Regions from separate parts of the Arthrobacter sp. K5 genome, predicted to be linked through region 1. Evidence: predicted binding sites of a transcription regulator. Region 1 holds the regulator's gene; the other holds the start of a gene.

Evidence for each region. Region 1 encodes LexA, which represses DNA repair genes until DNA is damaged. Its sites were predicted from a motif close to TCGAACANNTGTTCGA; they were not measured.
Region 2: umuD (translesion error-prone DNA polymerase V autoproteolytic subunit) is a predicted target of LexA. The motif match lies at 2,140-2,155, and genes of this name have one in related genera.

The regions. Positions count from the first base shown of each region.
Region 1 is NZ_CP159279.1:4,841,912-4,846,322, forward strand. It holds gene ABRP34_RS22030 (ATP-dependent DNA helicase) at 1-1,676, shown strand, start outside; gene lexA (transcriptional repressor LexA) at 1,786-2,532, opposite strand; gene ABRP34_RS22040 (LysM peptidoglycan-binding domain-containing protein) at 2,995-3,345, shown strand; gene ABRP34_RS22045 (histidinol-phosphate transaminase) at 3,412-4,411, shown strand, end outside.
Region 2 is NZ_CP159279.1:2,981,232-2,985,642, forward strand. It holds gene ABRP34_RS13450 (MoaD/ThiS family protein) at 1-218, opposite strand, end outside; gene ABRP34_RS13455 (exo-alpha-sialidase) at 228-1,358, opposite strand; gene ABRP34_RS13460 (hypothetical protein) at 1,434-1,718, opposite strand; gene ABRP34_RS13465 (hypothetical protein) at 1,839-2,066, opposite strand; gene umuD (translesion error-prone DNA polymerase V autoproteolytic subunit) at 2,169-2,600, shown strand; gene ABRP34_RS13475 (Y-family DNA polymerase) at 2,593-3,876, shown strand; gene ABRP34_RS13480 (hypothetical protein) at 3,929-4,129, opposite strand; gene ABRP34_RS13485 (universal stress protein) at 4,307-4,411, shown strand, end outside.

The sequences.
Region 1 (4,411 bases):
TCTGCAGGCACAAGCTCGAAGGCGGCTTTCCCTCCGAGGAACCCTCGGAGGGCCAGCTCTTCTCACTGGGCGAGGACACCAGCGTCCCGCACTTCGCCGCGGCGGTGGGCGGTCCGTCGTCGCAGCTCGGCAAGGAGGTGGTCCGGCTCCGCGAATGGGCGGAGCAGACCACCACGGGCGACCGTGACGAGCTGCTTCCCGGCGTCACGGACCGGGCCTGGCGGCAGGTGTCAGTCACGTCCATGGAATGCCTCGGCTCGCAGAAGTGCCCCCTCGCCGAAGAGTGCTTCAGTGAGCTTGCCCGCCATAACGCCACGGAAGCCGACGTCGTGGTGACCAACCACGCCATGCTGGCCGTCAGCGCCTTCGAAGGCCTGGCGGTGCTGCCGGAGTATGACGTTGTGGTGGTGGATGAGGCCCACGAACTCCAGGACCGGGTAACCGGCGCGGTTTCGGGGCAGCTGTCGGTGGCCATGGTCCACGCCGCAGCGTCCGGCGCCCGCAAGCACACCGGCATTACCGTTGACGCGCTCAACACAGCGGCCGCCAACCTTGAGGTGGCTCTCGCCGGCGTTCCCAGCGGCCTGCTGCCCAACGGCCTGAACGACGAGCAGCTGGACTGTGTGGACCAGCTTCGTGAGGCGTGCCGGGCGGCGCTGTCGGATTCCAAGGGGGACAGCAATACAACGGCCGACGGCGGGCGGCAGCTCGCGCGCTCCCGCCTGCTGGTGATTCTGGAGCTTTGCGAACGGCTCATCGCCGCCCGGGAAAACCGCGAGGTGGTCTGGTTCTCCCGGAATAGCACGTTCGATCCCCAGCAGGGCTACTCTGCGCCGGACGAGTCTGCCCCGGCGCTGGTCAACATCGCCCCGCTGAGCGTCGCAGGCCGGCTTCGGGAAGGCCTGTTCGCCGGGCATACGGTGGTGCTGACATCGGCCACCCTTGCCATCGGCTCTGCCTTCGAACCCGCGGCCGGCGGGTTGGGCCTGGTCGGGGAGGGCGCGCCGAGCTGGACCGGCGTCGACGTGGGGTCGCCTTTCGACTACCCCAGGCAGGGCATCCTCTATGTAGCGGGCCACCTGCCGAAACCGGGCCGTGGCACGTCCCCTGAGGCGCTGGACGAACTCGAGTCCCTCATCCGTGCCTCCGGCGGGGGAGCGCTTTGTCTGTTCTCCTCGCGGCGGGCGGCCGAGGAAGCTGCGGACGCCCTGCGCACGCGGCTGGATGTCAGCATTCTCTGCCAGGGTGAATCCACCATGACGGCACTGGTGAAGCAGTTCGCTGACGAGCCCGATACCTGCCTGTTCGGCACGATGTCACTGTGGCAGGGGGTCGACGTGCCGGGCGGGTCCTGCCGCCTGGTGGTCATTGACAGGATTCCCTTCCCGCGGCCGGATGATCCCCTGATGACCGCGCGGTCCCGGGCCGTTGCACAGGCCGGCGGCAACGGCTTCATGTCTGTCTCCGCCACGCACGCGGCCATCCGGCTTGCCCAGGGGGCAGGACGGCTCATTCGGTCCACGAATGACAAGGGCGTGGTGGCGGTGCTGGACTCCAGGCTTTCCACGGAACGCTACGGCGGGTTCCTGCGGGCCGCGCTGCCGCCGTTCTGGCCAACGACCGACCGGAAGACCGCCGTCGCGGCACTGGAAAGACTCGCCGGCGCACAGGCCTAAGGAAGCCCCGGGCTGATGCTGCCCGGGGCCCAAGGCTCCCTGAAGGACATTCCCGCTCCCTGATGGACGTTTCCGGGGACGAAGCCCGCGGTGGCCTCCGGCCCGGCGGCTACAGCGAGCGGAGTACGGAAACCACCTTGCCCATGACAACGGCGTGGTCGCCGAGGATGGGTTCGTACTGCGTGTTCTGCGGCAGCAGCCACGTGTGGCCGTCGCGCTGCCGGAAAGTCTTGACCGTGGCTTCATCGTCGAGCAGCGCCGCAACGATGTCGCCGTTGACGGCGTCGCTCTGCCGCCGGACCACCACCCAGTCCCCGTCGCAGATGGCGGCGTCGACCATGGAATCGCCTGCGACCCTGAGCATGAAAAGCTCGCCGTGGCCCACCAGTTGGCGGGGCAGCGGCATCAGTTCCTCAACCATCTGGTCCGCGAGGATGGGGCCGCCGGCGGCGATCCGGCCGACCAGCGGAACCATTGCGGTATCCATTGCGCTGGGCAATTCGGACACGGAAGCGCCTGCCGTGCCCAGGGCCGGGGCTTTGTCCGCGCCGCCGGATTTCGGCGCCCCCGCGTCCAGGGTGAGCGGCATCAGGACCTCCATGGCGCGCGGACGCTTGGGGTCACGCCGAAGGTAGCCAAGCTTTTCCAGCTGCGAGAGCTGATGGGTCACGCTGGACAGGCTGGCCAGCCCGACGGTGTCGCCGATTTCCCGCATCGACGGCGGGTAGCCGTTCTCGTTGACCGAACGCTGGATGGTTTCCAGGATCTTCTTCTGGCGGAGTGTTAGTCCCTTGGGGGTCCGCTGAGACCGCGGGCTGCGCTGGGGAGCCTTGCCGTCAGAGGCCTGTGCTGCCATGTTCGCCAACGCCTTTCCGTTCCTCCCGGACGCGGTAGCTGCAGTGGCCGGGAACTTCCGGCCTGAAAAATGTCAGACCCTGCTGATCAACTGCAGATGTGGTTGTTCTGTGATTTCCAACGTAGGCCAGCCATAGGGCTTTTTCAAACATTTGTTCTAGCGAGTCTCGACTTAATTCGGTGATAGGTGCTAAAACTGGAAAAAGCAAAGTTCGAACATGTGTTCTAGTGAGGACGGTTTCTCAGCCCGGTGTTCGAACTGTCTGTTCGAACGCGAGGCAGTACAACTTGGTCCAGGAGGGCTCACGCCATGTCAGCTTCATCAGCAGTCTCAGCTTCACCAGCAATGTCGGCTTCACCAGCAGTCCCGCCGCACTCCCAGCCCGGCGCAGTCTTTCGGCCGCGTGCGGTGCCTCAGCCCCGTGCGGTGACTGAGCTGCGTGCGGCGCCCCAGTCGCTTGCCGTGCCCCAGTCCTGTGCAGTGTCCCGGCCAGGCAGGCCGCCACGCCTGCGCCTCACCCGCCGCGGCCGGATCGTCCTCATCGGACTGCCGCTTGTTCTTCTTGCCGCCCTGATCTTGTCTTTGACGGGGCTGTTGAACTCGCCGGCCAAGGCTGCGGACACCGCCAGTGGCCTGACCGTCACGCCCACCGTTTCTGTCACCGTGCAGCCCGGTGAATCGCTCTGGGCCATCGCCGGAAAAGTCGACCCCGACCGCGACCCCCGGGACGTGATTGTGGACATCGTCCAGCTCAACGACCTTCAGGCAGGGAAGGTCATGCCCGGCCAGCAGCTGTTCGTGCCGAACAAATAAGCCGTTGCCGTACGCTGGAACCGTCACAGTTTCCGGCCAGCCCTTCGGGTTACTTAAACTGTCTAGGTGACTGACCAGCTTGAGCGACTGAACCGACTGCCCCTGCGGACTAACCTGAGGGGGCTGTCCCCTTACGGCGCCCCGCAGCTTGACGTTCCGATCCTGCTCAACGTCAATGAGAACACGCATGGCGTGCCCGCCGACGTACGGGCGGCCATCACCGCGGCCGTCAGCGAGGCAGCCACCGGACTCAACCGGTACCCCGACCGCGAATTCACCGAGCTCCGGGAAGCCCTGGCGGAGTACCTCGGCCACGGGCTCAGCGCGGACAACCTCTGGGCAGCGAACGGCTCCAACGAGGTCCTCCAGCAGATCCTCCAGGCCTTCGGCGGGCCGGGCCGTTCGCTCCTGAGCTTCCCGCCGACGTACTCCATGTACCCGCTCCTCGCCAGCGGAACCGACACCGCCTACATCGCAGGCAAGCGTGCCGACGACTATGGCCTCAGCGCCGAGTCGGCCGCGAGCCAGGTGCGCGAACTCCAGCCCAACATCGTGTTCCTGTGTTCACCCAACAATCCCACCGGTACCGGCCTGGGCCTGGACGTGGTGGAAGCCGTCTACGAGGCGGGCGAGGCCAGCCAGGCCATCGTCGTCGTGGACGAGGCCTACCACGAGTTTGCGCACGACGGCACGCCCAGCGCCCTGACCCTGCTGCCCGGCCGGGAGCGGCTCATCGTCTCCCGGACCATGAGCAAGGCGTTCGCTCTTGCCGGCGCCCGCCTCGGTTACATGGCCGCGGCGCCGGAGGTGACCGACGCCCTGCGACTGGTGCGCCTGCCGTACCACCTGTCCGCCGTCACGCAGGCAACCGCCCTCGCGGCCCTGCAGCACCGCGAGGCGCTTATGGCGGATGTCGAGGACATCAAGCGCCAGCGCGACCGGATTGTCGCGGAGCTGACACGGATGGGGCTGCGGCCCGCGGCGTCCGACTCCAACTACGTCTTCTTCGGCGGGCTGGAGAACCCCCATGAGGTCTGGCAGGAACTGCTGGACGCGGGGGTGCTTG
Region 2 (4,411 bases), 1.9 Mb from region 1:
AGACGCCGGACCTCCTCACCGTTCACGTAAATATTCACGTAGCGGCGGAGGGCACCCGTTTCGTCCCGCAGCCGCCTGGCGAGCACCGGGTAAGTCCCGGTCACGGAATCCAGCAACCGCCCCACAGTCACCGCCCCGTCGGCGGGTGTAGTCAGTACGGACTGCCCGCCGGCGAGCGGCTGGAGGACACTGGGAAGGACCACGCTGATCTCAGCCACCGCACATCCTCATGCGGATGCTGCCACAGTAACCGGGGCCCCGGCCACAACAGCAGCGCGGACGCACAACACATCCGGCAGGTGGGACGCCACCTCCGTAAAGGTTTCACCTTCGTCGGCACTGGCATACACAGCGCCCCCGCGCGTTCCGAAGTACACGCCGGCGGGTTCAGCGGAATCCACGCCGGCCGCGTCACGGAGCACGGCATTGAATTCTGACTGCGGCAGCCCGGAGTCCAGTCGCTTCCAGGTGGCGCCGGCGTCGTCGGTGCGGTGCACGGCGAGCTTTCCGTCCGGCGGGATGCGTTCGCCGTCGGCCTTTAAGGGGACAACCCAGGCCGTGCCTGCACGCCTGGGGTGCGTCAGCATCACGAACCCGAAGTCGGCCGGCAGGCCCTCCGCTATCGACTCCCAGTTCTCGGCGTTGTCATCGGTGCGGTACACGCCGTGGTGGTTCTGCGCGTAAAGCCGGCCTTCGACGGCGGCATCCGCCGCGATTTTATGCACGCACTGGCCGAATTCCGGGTTGGGATCGGGCATGAAGTAGGCGGAGATGCCTTTGTTCCGCGGCTCCCAGGACGTCCCGCCGTCGAGCGAGCGGTACACGCCTCCGGTGCTCATGGCCACGTGCACGTTGTCCCCGGCGGGGTTGACCACAATCGAGTGGGCGGCTGCGCCGCCATAACCGGCACCCCACTCGCTGCGGTGCGGGTGGTCCCACAGACCGCGGTTAAGCTCGAAGTGCTCACCGCCGTCGGTCGACTTCCACACCGAAATCGGCTCCGCGCCGGCCCAGACCACCCCGGGGCGGGATTCCGCGTCGGGGTAGATCTGCCAGATCCGTTCCACGGCGGCGCCGGTGCCTTCCGGAAACTTGATGGCGCCCTGCTCGGGCTCGGTCCAGCTGGCGCCGAGGTCATCAGAGTGGGCAACGTAGGGGCCCCAGTGCTCGGACCGCACCCCCACCATGATGCGTGTGCGGCCGTCCCGTGTGTCGATTCCGATGCTCGGTATCTCGCTCATCAGGAAGTGCGGGCCGGAAAAGGACCACTGCTTCCGGTCCTGGCTGGTGGCCAGCCAGAGGCCTTTTTTGGTCCCGATGGCTAAAACGAAACTCTCTGAGGCATTCATGCACCCCATGCAACCACTCGGCCGGAGGGGCTGCAATGGTTTTGGCCCCCGCTGATAAACCAGGAGAACTCGCGGGGGCCGGCCCTAGGACCCGGTCTTCGCGGCTTTTGCGCTGCCGGCCTTCGCGGCAGCGCGGTTCCGCCACCACCGGCGGAGCAGATCGGCGGCGGCCAGGATTCCGGCCAGTGGGGTAAGGACGGCGGCGGCGTAAACGAACAGCAGCCAGGTGAGCGTGGCGATCGGGGGCTGGCTGCGGCTCAGCAGGGACAGGCCGCCGAACAGGCCCGCGACCCAGAAGAGCACCACCAGCGCCAGCACGGCTGCTGCCGGAAAGTACTCGTTCCGCACCACCCTTTTCAAGGTTTCCACCACTGATCCTCCTGCGCCTTGCATCCCCATGAGACCAGTATGCGACGCAGACCCGCTGCGACGGAGACGGCACGACGAACGTGTGATGAACACAACCGCTACCGCAGGCGCTACTGCGCCCTAACAGCGTGTCGGCTGGTTCGCTCTGAGCTGGATGAGGGTCAGGTCAAGTTCTGGAACGTCGGCCCGCTGAGCGCGCCCACCGTCACCCGTGGTCAGATCAGTCAACTGACGAACCGAATCGCCGTCCATGGTGGCGACGATCTTCACCAGGCCGCCAAGCACCCGGCCGGGGAATTCCTGGTCCAGCCGCTCGGTATGCGCCATACCGTTCAGGAAGGGCAGCACGTGCGTGCCTGATCCCACGTAGGGGCGCAGGTGGGGAATACAATTTGTCAGCCCCGGGGACTACACTGAGCTATCGAACATATATTCGAAAAAGGGTGTGTTGTGGGCGTGATCATTGGTCCCCGCGTGATAGAGGCGGGACTGTCCCTGCGGCTGGTGCTGATCTCTCCCGTGGCTGTGGCGGCGGGCTTCCCGTCCCCCGCGCAGGACTACTTTGACGGGCGGATCGACCTGAACGAGCACCTGATCAAGGACATCACCAGCACCTACATCGTGCGGGTGTCCGGTGATTCCATGGAACAGGCCGGCATCAGTGACGGCGACGAACTGATCGTCAACCGTGCACTGGAACCGCGGGACGGATCCGTGGTCGTGGCAGTGCTGGACGGCGAGCTCACCGTCAAGCGCCTGAAGATTACCGCGGCCGGCGTGGTGCTCCAGGCGGCCAACCCTCTGTATCCGGACATCAGCGTCCCCGCTCTGGCCGACCTCACCATCTGGGGCGTGGCCACGAGGTGCCTGCACCATGTCTGAGGCGCGGCAGCAGATAGCACTGGTGGACGTGAACTGCTTCTACGCCAGCGCGGAGCGCGCCTTCGACCCCTCGCTCGAAGGAAAACCCCTGGTTGTGCTCTCCAACAACGACGGCTGCGCCGTGACCCGCAGTCCGGAGGCAAAGGCCCTGGGGATAAGCACGGGCGAACCGTGGTTCAAAATCGCCCCGCGGGCCAAGGAGTGGGGCCTCGTTGCCCGGTCCAGCAACTATGAACTGTACGGCGACATCAGCGCCCGGGTCATGGAACTGCTGGGACGCTATTCGGCCTGGCTCGAGGTGTACAGCATCGACGAGGCCTTCCTGGGCATCAAGGGCAGCCCCGACCAGGTGGTGGGTCTCGGCCGGACCATCAGGACCGCGGTCCAGCGCAACGTCGGGGTGCCCGTGTGCGTCGGCATCGCCGCCACGAAGACGCTGGCCAAACTCGCCAACCGGTGGGCCAAGAACAATCCCGCGCTTGGAGGGGTGTGCCGCTGGGAGTCGATGGATCCGGAGTCACGTGAACTGCTCATGGCCCGGCTGCCGGTCTCGGAGGTCTGGGGCGTGGCGGGCCGGCTGGAAAGACGGCTGAACGCCATGGGGATCTGCTCCATCCTGGAGCTCAGCCGGGCCGATCCGGTGATGGTGCGCGACCGCTTTTCGGTGGTGCTGATGCGCACTGTGCTGGAACTGCGCGGAACATCCTGCCTGCCGCTCGAGGAGGAACGCGTTGGGCGGGACCAGCTCATCTTCTCCCGCTCGTTTTCCACTCCCCTGACGTCAGTCCCCGAATTTCGCCAGGTCCTGAGCGTCTACGCCCAGCAGGCGAGTGCCCGGCTGGCCCGGCACCACCTTCAGACCAGAGTCCTCACCGCGTTCGCCGGCACGTCCCATTACAACCCGAAGGACAAGTCGTTTCCCTCGGTGTGCGTTCCGCTGCCCATGCCTACCTCAGACCCGGTACTGCTCACCCGTGCGGCCCACGCCCTGCTTCCCGCGATCCAGGACGGCGTCAAATACGCGCGGGCCGGCATCATGGTCACCGACTTGCGGCCGTCCGGCAATCAGCAGCCCCTGGAGCCTTTCACCAACCCGCACGAGGAACGCGGGATCGGCCCGCTCGTTGAGCAAATCAGCCGGAAGTACGGCAGGGGTACGATCGGGCTCGGGTTCGCGGGACTGAGGAGCGGTCTGGACTGGAGCATGAAGCGTGGAATGCGTTCACCGCGCTACACCACGCACTGGGACGAGTTACCGGTGGCGCGCGCGAACTGACGCGCGAACTGACCGGCCCGCGCGTCCGCGAACCCGTCAGTCCACGAACTCCTCAGTCCACAAACTCAGACTGTGTCTCGATGAAATCCCACTCGGCTTCGGTGAGGACTGCCTGCGGGGTGTCCGGGTGCGGACCTCCCGCTTCGGCGATCCCCTGCATCACGAACAGCGGAACGTCGCCGGCCCGCAGATTCTCGCGAAGCCACTCCTTGCTTTTCAGGTCCAGATCAAGCCACCACATGAAAATCTGCATGGGATGCCGCCTTTCTACGTCTCCACGCTAGGCTCGCGGCGGTCAGTATTCAAGGGAAAATCGACACCCGTCCCCACGGGCAGCAGCCGCACCGCTGGATTGAAAACAGCCGCTGAGCTGGGGCGAAGGCCGGACTGGCTCTGGTCTTTCCTGACGCCGCGGGCACACAATTGACTTATGGATGCAGAGCACTTCAGCGGCCCGCTTCCCCTCCTTATGGGCGTGGTTCCCGGCCAGCATCCGGAGGTCCTCAAAACCGCCGTCGGCCTGGCCCAAAAGCTG